3 regions of the Carnobacterium inhibens subsp. inhibens DSM 13024 genome follow, and region 3 is predicted to be linked to each of the others. Evidence: predicted binding sites of a transcription regulator. Region 3 holds the regulator's gene; each other region holds the start of a gene.

Region 1 (3,288 bases), 2.1 Mb from region 3:
GTCCAAAATTAATAATTTTGAACTTGAACGGTTTTCTAAAGGTGTTTGAGCAATCAATTCTTCTGGTAAATCAAAATCAAAATCTTTCGTTGTTAACATATTCATACTCCTAATCTGTATAAGTAATAGGGTAACCTAAATGAGTATAGCCCAAATGAGTTACGATTCTTCCACGAGGGGTCCGTTGAAGGAAGCCAGCTTGCAGCAAATAAGGCTCAACCATATCTTCAATTGTTTCAATTTCTTCGCCAATGTTAGCTGCAATCGTAGACAATCCGACCGGACCACCATGATAATTTTCAATCATCGTTTTTAATAATTTTTGATCAACAAAATCTAACCCTTCTTTGTCGATCCGCAACATAGCTAATGCCTCATCTGCTATTTCTTTTTTGATCACGCCATTAGATTGTACTTGTGCATAGTCTCTTACACGTTTTAATAAGCGATTGGCTACACGAGGAGTTCCTCTTGAACGCCTAGCAATTTCGACTGCACCTGATTCGATTATTTCAGTATTAAAGATATCAGCAGAACGCAAAACAATATCGCTCAACTCTTCTACTGTATAATATTCCATGTGTGACACGATACCAAAACGGTCACGCAATGGTGCAGATAAAAGCCCTGCTCTTGTAGTTGCACCCACAAGGGTAAATGGCGGCAAAGGAAAATGAACCGGATGCGCTGTTGGCCCTTGTCCTACAATGATATCTACAAAATAATCTTCCATAGCCGAATACAACATCTCTTCAACTAGCCTTGGCATCCGGTGGATCTCATCAATAAAAAGGACATCTCCAGCTTCTAATTCATTCAAAAGAGCAACTAGATCTCCTGCTTTCTCGATTGCAGGTCCACTAGTCGTTCGTATAGCTACATCCATTTCATTTGAAATGACCATTGCCATAGTTGTTTTCCCTAGCCCAGGAGGACCATAAAGTAAAACGTGATCTAACGCTTCTTCACGATTTTTCGCTGCTTCTATATAAATAGATAATTCTCTTTTTACTTTTTCTTGGCCAATATATTCTTCTAGATAATGTGGCCGTAATGATTTTTCTAACGAAATTTCTTCTGTCGTACTGCTATCGCCTGAAATGATTCGTTCTTCTGGATTCAATTTTTTTCACCACTTTTCTCATTTGCTTATCGCTTATTTCTTCATCAATAGTCGTAAAGCTTCTCGTAAATAAGCATCTGTCGATTCTTTATTTAATTTGCGAATTTGTGGTTCAATTTTTTTGATTTCTTTCGCACTGTATCCTAATGCCTCTAACGCTTCAACGGCTTCAGTAACATGGTTATAATTAGTTGTCAAAACTAATTCCTGCTGATAGTCAGCCGTATTTTCTGCTTGAGTAAGGGTCAAATCAGCTAACTTACCTTTTAAATCTAATACAATTTGTGAAGCAGTCTTTTTTCCTACTCCAGGAAATTTAGTTAAATACGCTGCATCTTCATTTTCAATTGCTTGTACTAGACCTTGGTGATCATCATTTGCTAAAATAGCTAATCCACTTTTTGGACCTATTCCTGAAACACTAAGCAATTTTAAATACAATTGTTTTTCAGTATAATCCTTGAAACCATATAAAGTAATAGCATCTTCTCGAACTGCTTGATGAACATAAATTGTTGCTTCCTCGTTTAATTTACTTGAGAAACGAAACGGGTTAGCAATAAATAGTTGGTATCCTATTCCATTCGTTTCAAGGACAATATAAGCAGGGTTAACAAACGTTATAGTACCTTTAATGTATTCATACATATTATTTCTCCATTCACTCATTCTATCATTTTTCTAGATGTAAAAAGGCACACCTGTTCGCTATTTATTTTACCACATTTGCTTCCATAAAAGGAGCTGCTGCCAAAAAAAGCCTTTGTAAAAAAACATAAGCACCCTCTAAACTGTTGAAACAGTCAGAGAGTGCTTCTTAAATTTTACAGAATTGATTAAGCAAATAATTTACGGTAACTGCTGTATCCTTCTTCATCTAACTTATCAACAGGTACAAATCTTAAAGCTGCTGAATTGATACAGTAACGTAATCCGCCTTTGTCTTGAGGACCATCTGTAAAAATATGGCCTAGGTGAGAGTTTGCTTCTGAACTTCTTACTTCAGTACGACGCATGCCAAATTTTGTATCCATTTTTTCAATAACTTCTTTTTCTTCTATCGGTTTTGTGAAAGATGGCCAACCGCATCCAGCATCGTATTTATCATTTGAAGAAAATAACGGTTTTCCACTTACAACGTCTACAAAAATACCATCTTCATAAAAATCATCATACTCTCCAGTAAATGGACGTTCAGTAGCTTCATTTTGAGTTACTTCAAATTGAATATCTGTAAGTTTATCTTTCAATTCATTTTTATCATAGCTATTCATGAAAATCCTCCTTTTTGTTTCTATTTTTATTTTACACTTTTTAGGGACTTGCTACAATTTATTGAATTTGATTAAGTGATTCAATGAGGATCTTGAATCCGTTTGAACATTTTTTCCATATCTTTATTGGTAAAATGGATCAACACTGGTCTTCCGTGTGGGCAATTATAAGGATTTTCAGTTACCTTTAAATCTCTCAGCAAAGCTCTAGCTTCAGCATCACTTAAATAATGATTAGCTTTAATTGAACCTTTACAACTCATCATTATAGCTGTTGCTTCTCTAAATTTAGCAACACTTATGCTTCCTTGTTCCAAAAGTAAATCAATCAATTCCTTTACGATTGATTCTTCTTCACCATGATTAAACCATACAGGATGACTTCTCAATAAAAAACTATTTTGACCAAAAGGTTCTAAAAAGATACCAATTGTTTCTAAAGCTTCAATATTCTCTTTGATCTTTATTGCATCACTGTTTGGATAGTCCAACATAATAGGCACTAATAAATCTTGTAAATCATTGCTGACTTCGCCAATTTTTTTTCTGAAATATTCGTATTTGATTCTTTCTTGAGCAGCATGTTGATCTAAAATATACAGCCCTTTTTCATTTTGTGCAAATAAATAAGTTCCGTGCATTTGACCAACATATTCAAGTGTAGGGAATTGATTAAGAGAATCAGCCGTTTGTACTTTTTTCTCCATTAATTTTTCAGCTGTTTTTAAAGGAGATTCTTGATGGAAATCCATCAATTCACTTACTATTTCTGTAGATGATTCATTGTTGCTATTTTCTTCTGGTATTTCATTCAAAATTGGATCGTAATCTTTCTCATTTAGAGAGAATTGACCAGTTTCAGTATCTTGGTCTCTTTCTTCTTCAAATGGT
Region 2 (3,288 bases), 330 kb from region 3:
AACCCAAGTCCATAAATGCTTGATTAAAATCGCCTGGTTTATAGGGATCAATCAGTTCTCGCATAATAGCTTCAAAAATTTTGCGGTTGCCCGGTTTAGCAATATCGGCATCAATTTCAAATAAGCGACTCAATACGCGCATAACATTTCCGTCAACTGCAGGTTCTGGCAAACCAAAAGCCATACTTGCGATTGCTCCAGTAGTATAGGGTCCGATTCCTTTTAATTTACTGATTTCTTTAGGGTCTTTAGGCATTTCGCCATCGTAATCTTCCATGATTTGTTGGGCTGCTTTTTGCATATTACGAACTCGTGAATAATAGCCTAACCCTTCCCAAGCTTTTAACAACACATCTTCATGCGCATTTGCTAATGCTTCTATCGTTGGGAAATTATTCATGAAATTCAAGTAATAAGGGATAACCGTATCTACCCTTGTTTGTTGCAGCATGATCTCAGAAACCCAAATACGGTAAGGATCATTATTTTTACGCCAAGGCAGATCTCGTTTTTCAATATCATACCAACTTAAAAGCGTTTCTCTAAACCGATTGATTTTTTCTTGTGGCCACATGGGTATACCATGAAGTATTTTTTGCTCTTTTTCATCTATCTTCGATTCTATTTCTGTCATTCGTCCTCTTCTTCCATTTCTTTTTCATTGATATACTGCGTGATTAAATCTCCTGCAAAACCTTTTTGAAACAAGGCACTTTTAACTTTTTGAATCTTTTTAGATCCCGTTAATTTGGATTGTTTACGCCAAATTTTATCACCTTGTGTTTTTAATGCATCATATTCATCGTCATCTTCTTTTTCGGTTGTGATCTGCTCCAATACTTGAGTGATCACATCTGATTGAAATCCTTTTTGCATCAAATTTTGACGGATTTTATTGCTTGTCTCTCTTGAAGAATGTTGTGAGGAGCGACGCATAACTTTTTCTGCTAGCGCAACACCATTTTCCACCATTTGATCAAATGGATACTGTTCCATCGCTTCTTCGATTGTTTCCTCTTTAACTCCACGTTTTTTCAATTCTCTTTTTATCACGTAAGGCCCCTTTCCGCTAACATTTGCAGCGGTTCTTGTATAACTTTCAGCATACATTAAATCATTTAAGTAGCCTTGTTCTTTTAATTGTTCAATCACTTGATCAGCTGTTTCACCAGTAAACTCATGGGCAATCAAATCATCTTTAATTTCTTTTATTGAGCGCAAAGAATAATTCAGATATACTAGTGCTCTCGTATAAGCTTTACGGTAGCCATCTTCTATTTCTAATTGCTGCCGGAAGGTCTTTGAAATTTCCATCCCTTTGTGCAAAATATGTTTAATTAAAATAGCTTCATCAACAGGAAAAGCATATTCTTCATCTAAATAAATATTGTAGCGTCCTTTTCGTTTCTGCGCTTCAATTTTTGTAATCTTAGGCAATGTTGATGTTGAAGATGCCTGCTTTTTACTCTCTTTTCCATTTATCATAGACTCACACTCCTGCCTCAGTCTTTCTATTATAGCATAAACCGAATACAAACACACGTTCGAAAAACCAGTATTACATAAGTAGATGCATAACAAAAGCGGCACTGACCTAAGTCGGAGCCGCTTCTTTTTTTATTTTTTAATTTGGAAAATCTCTTTTTGGATCATTTCTTGGTTGGCCAGATAATGTGCTACCATCAAAATTAGGTAAATCTAACTCTTCTTGGTTTTGTGAACTTGGCCCAGTTGGTTCATCTTTTGGTACTGAACCTGTTGGAGGCGTTCCTTGTAATGGATTGTCATTAGGATCGTACTCTTGATGATTTAATGGATCAATAGGAGGAGTCACCACGTCTCTAGTATCGTCTCTTCGATCTTGTTCTTTGCTAAAAGCACCATTCGTAAAGTCGTCCTCTTGATTGTCTTGCAATCTAGGATTTTCTTCATTTCTAATCGAGTCTGCCATTAAATCATCTTCCTCAATCGTTTCAGGTACAATAGTTTCTGTTAAACCTGATTGTACTTTTGTATCTTCGTTTAAACTTTCCGTATCTGGAAAATTAGTTTCTAGTGGTACTTCTGCATTATTTAAGCGATCATCGCCATCATTAGCTAAAGTATCATCATCTGTTGGTTGAGAAGCATTTTTTTCTACACGTACTCCCTCACCAGCTTGTCCCACAACTTGGTTTGATGTTTCCTTAGGTTCTTGTGTCACTTGATTACTTGAATTTGATCCGGTGGTTTCATCTGAAAGTACAATGTATTCTCCAGCTTTCAAAGAATCAGCATATTGAGCTGCACTAGTCGAATCAACTCCGAATTTTTCTAATTGTGCATTATCGTCTGCGTCTGTATCAGCAAACATATCTTTAAGTTTGTCCCAAGCAGATTTTTCATCATCTTGTTCAGTTGAAACTTTGTTTACTTCTACACCTGATTGCTCTTTAATTGCTGAAAAGTTTTGATTAGTTGTAACAATTTTTATACTGTCACTAGAATGACCTTGTGCTAATAATTGTTCTACACAGGCTGATGTTTCTTGTACATTTGAAAATGAACCAACGACTACTTTACTCATACTTAACACTCCCTTTTATGATTATCGACTTTACATAACGATTTACTATTTCCTATAACTAACTTTAACAAATGAAAAATAAGTTATCAAAATAGACGACTTGAAATGAACTCTAAAGCTCATTTAGTTGCAATTTAACGAAAGTTAAGAATCAATTTTAGCCATTTATGACTACTCCACCATTAACATGTAAAACTTGACCAGAAACATAACTAGAATCTGTACTTGCTAGATAGACATATGTTGGTGCCAATTCGTAGGCTTGACCGGCACGTTCAATTGCTCCGCCTTTGCCCCAGCTCTCTAATTGTTCCTCTGTAAATGTTGCGGGTATAAGTGGAGTCCATATTGGACCTGGTGCTACCCCGTTTACACGAATTTTTTTATCGATTACTTCACTATTTTGTGAAAGTGACCTTGTAAAAGCAGTAATTGCCCCTTTAGTAGCTGAGTAATCAAGTAAATGTTCACTTCCACGGTAAGCAGTAATAGATGTCGTATTGATGATAGCCGCTCCTTGAGACAAGTGTGGCATTGCTGCTTTAACAAAATAGAACTGACTAAAAATATTGGTTCTAAATGTCCGGTCCAATTGCTCCTCTGTTATATCGCCAATTTTTTCTTGAACGTGTTGTTCTCCTGCATTATTGACGAGAATATCTAAATGACCCCATTCTTCCATTACTTTAGAAACAACTTCTTGTGCATATGATTCTTGACCT
Region 3 (3,288 bases):
CCGTAAGCTTCAAAACGTTTGCCAACATTTTCAGTAAATGCTTTAGATGTAGGACCATCTAATGAAATATCATTTGAATCATAAAGAACAACTAATTTTCCAAGTTCCAAGTGAGCAGCTAAACTTGCAGCTTCAGCTGAAACACCTTCCATTAAGTCGCCATCCCCACATAGAGCATACGTATGATGATCAATAATTGTATGTTTTTCTTTATTGTAAACAGCCGCTAAATGAGCTTCTGCCATAGCCATACCTACACCGTTTGCAATCCCTTGTCCTAAAGGACCAGTAGTTGCTTCTACTCCATCAGTATGGTTAACTTCTGGATGTCCTGGTGTTTTACTATCCCATTGACGGAATTGTTTTAAATCGTCGATTTTAACGTCATATCCAGCTAAATGCAACAAGCTGTATAATAACATTGAACCGTGTCCAGCTGATAAGACAAAACGGTCACGGTCAAACCATTTTGAGTTTTTTGGATTTACTTTTAATTGTTTAGTCCACAATGCGTAAGCCATTGGAGCAGCCCCCATAGGTAAACCTGGGTGTCCAGAGTTGGCTTTTTGTATACCATCCATACTTAGTGTTCTAATTGTATTTACTGCTAACTGGTCTGTGTTATCAAACAAAAAAATCATCCTTTCAATTTTAACTCTCTAATAGGTACTCTATTAGTTTACTATTATTTCACTTCAAGTGCAACGCTTTCACGATCGTAATGTTACTAAATGGGAGAATCTTACATTTATCACATCCATGCACAATCGAGCTGTTATCTGCCATGAAGACCTTTGTCTTTTTGAATATCTTTCAATTTATCAGGTGTAACATCGTTGCCTTTTTCATCTACTACCTTTACACCTTCAATTGTGTTTCTCATGCCGCCTCTAAATGCTTGGATATAGGCATCTCTTAATTTTTTTTGTTCCACTTGTTCTTGAAGTGTCAATCCCTTGCTTTTTGATTTTTTTGCTAAAACATTAATTCTGTCTATTTGTTCTTTAGGTAACATCTAATCACTCCACCATTATTTTTATTTCTTGTTCAACTATAACAAACTTTTTTGAAAAAAACACCTTTTAATGCTGTTCATCTACGAACGTTTGTTTGATTTGTTGTGTCGTATATGGTAATCTTAATGTGATAAAAATATAAGAAATGAGGTGTTTATATATATGAGTAAAAATCCTGAATCTAGGCAAGTTGAAGTTCTTCAATATATATATGATCAAGTTAAATTAAAAGGTTATCCACCAACAGTGCGAGAAATCGGAACGGCTGTTTCTTTATCATCTACATCAACAGTCCATGGCCATCTTTCTCGTTTAGAAAAAAATGGTTTTATCCAACGTGATCCAAGTAAACCAAGAGCAATCGAAATGACAACACTAGGATTATCAAAATTGGGAATTGCTTTAGATAAAATTCCACTATTAGGAACCGTTACGGCTGGTGAGCCTATCTTAGCAGTAGAAGAAGCTACAGATTATTTTCCGCTTCCTCCTAATTTAAAATTCGAAAATGATTCTCTCTTTATGTTAACGATACGTGGAGAAAGCATGATCAATGCAGGTATTTTTGACGGTGACGATGTGATTATTCGCAAACAAGGAACAGCGAATAATGGTGATATCGTTATTGCCATGACGGTAGATGATGAAGCTACTTGCAAAAGGTTCTACAAAGAAGAAGACCATTATCGATTACAACCTGAAAATGATACTATGAGCCCTATTCTATTAAATGAAGTAACTATTTTGGGTAAAGTTGTCGGTTTATACCGCAGTCATATTCAATAAAAGTAAAAAAATAACTTGGAACAGCTCCAAGTTATTTTTTTACTTTTTAATTTAATAAATTCTTTACAGGAGCAAATGTTTTGCGGTGAATTGGGCAGACCCCATATTTTTCTAAACCTTCTAAATGAACTTTCGTTCCATAACCTGCATTTTTAGAAAAACCATAACCTGGATACAAATCATCATAATCACTCATCATTCTATCTCTCGTTACTTTAGCAATAATACTGGCTGCCGCGATAGATAAACTTTTCGCATCTCCTTTGATAAAACTTTCTTGAGGGATACTAACCGGTAAATGCATCGCATCAATGACTAATTGTTCTGGTTGTTGAGATAATTGTTGAATGGCTTCGATCATTGCTAATTTTGTCGCTTGATAAATATTAACTTCATCAATAACTTGATGATCTTTTACACCGATACCAATTGCTATTGCAGATTCTTGGATCTGATCAAATAAAAAATCTCTTTTCTCACTAGATAACTGTTTAGAATCATTGATTCCCAAGACATTAAAATCTTCTGGTAAAATAACAGCAGCAGCAACGACCGGTCCAGCTAAAGGCCCTCTTCCAACTTCATCAATCCCAGCAATATACTGAGTTCCTTTTTCCCAAAAGAATCGCTCGATTTGGAGCATTTCTTGCTGCTTATCAAGAATCATTTGTTGCTTCTTCAAACGGTTTTCCCAAGATTTATATGCCGTTAAAGCCCCTTTACGAGAATCATTTTTTATCAAAACTAAACGTTCATCCCCAGGATCAATTATGGTAGCTAACAATTCTTTAATAGCGGTAATTGTCATTGGCTTTTCCACTTTTAATTCTCCTGTCCTTCTGGTAAAGAAACAGGAGCTATATCTAGTGTGTATTTCCCCATTTTACCACTTCTTATATCATGAATGATCAATTCAGATGCACGAGTATAATCATCTCTAAACCCTTTACGCTCGCCGATCAACATAAGTAATTCAGGCGTTTCAAGATTCAATTCTTCTTCCGTTAATTGATACCGTTTAGCAATTGCTTTAGGGTTGCGAGTCTTCATTACTTCTAATCCATACATCGCAATATCATCTAACTGTAAAATAGTATCCTTAATTGCACCTGTCAAAGCTAATTTTTTACCAACATCAGGATCTTCAAATTTTGGCCAAAGTATGCCCGGAGTATCTAATAACTCCAGTTCTTTCCCTAATTTCAACCATTGTTGAGCTTTCGTAACACCAGGCTTATTACCTGTCATTGCAACGTTTTTCTTGATAAAACGATTGATTAAAGTAGATTTCCCAACGTTTGGAATCCCAATACTCATGGCTCTGATGGCACGAGGTTTGATTCCTTTAGAAGCACGTCGATCAAATTTGGGTTTCAAAATCTCTTTTGCCTTTTCCATCAATTGCTTCATGCCTTTTCCTTCTTGTGCAATAATCGGCACTGCCGCAATTCCTTGATTATTAAAATAAGCTACCCATTTCTTTGTT

Evidence for each region. The regulator LexA, encoded in region 3, represses DNA repair genes until DNA is damaged. The targets are predictions, from matches to a motif close to CNAACANNTGTTNG.
Region 1: ruvA (Holliday junction branch migration protein RuvA) is a predicted target of LexA. The motif match lies at 1,818-1,831, and genes of this name have one in related genera.
Region 2: recX (recombination regulator RecX) is a predicted target of LexA. The motif match lies at 1,534-1,547, and genes of this name have one in related genera.

What each region holds. Positions count from the first base shown of each region.
Region 1 covers NZ_JQIV01000006.1:2,416,679-2,419,966, reverse strand. Annotated here, with positions in the region: gene queA (tRNA preQ1(34) S-adenosylmethionine ribosyltransferase-isomerase QueA) at 1-99, opposite strand, end outside; gene ruvB (Holliday junction branch migration DNA helicase RuvB) at 110-1,123, opposite strand; gene ruvA (Holliday junction branch migration protein RuvA) at 1,157-1,771, opposite strand; gene msrB (peptide-methionine (R)-S-oxide reductase MsrB) at 1,960-2,397, opposite strand; gene mutL (DNA mismatch repair endonuclease MutL) at 2,478-3,288, opposite strand, start outside.
Region 2 covers NZ_JQIV01000006.1:626,617-629,904, forward strand. Annotated here, with positions in the region: gene mutY (A/G-specific adenine glycosylase) at 1-634, opposite strand, end outside; gene recX (recombination regulator RecX) at 631-1,485, opposite strand; gene BR65_RS04180 (general stress protein) at 1,625-2,566, opposite strand; gene BR65_RS04185 (SDR family oxidoreductase) at 2,724-3,288, opposite strand, start outside.
Region 3 covers NZ_JQIV01000006.1:296,514-299,801, reverse strand. Annotated here, with positions in the region: gene tkt (transketolase) at 1-641, opposite strand, end outside; gene BR65_RS02630 (DUF896 family protein) at 776-1,015, opposite strand; gene lexA (transcriptional repressor LexA) at 1,179-1,802, shown strand; gene BR65_RS02620 (ribonuclease HII) at 1,849-2,610, opposite strand; gene ylqF (ribosome biogenesis GTPase YlqF) at 2,625-3,288, opposite strand, start outside.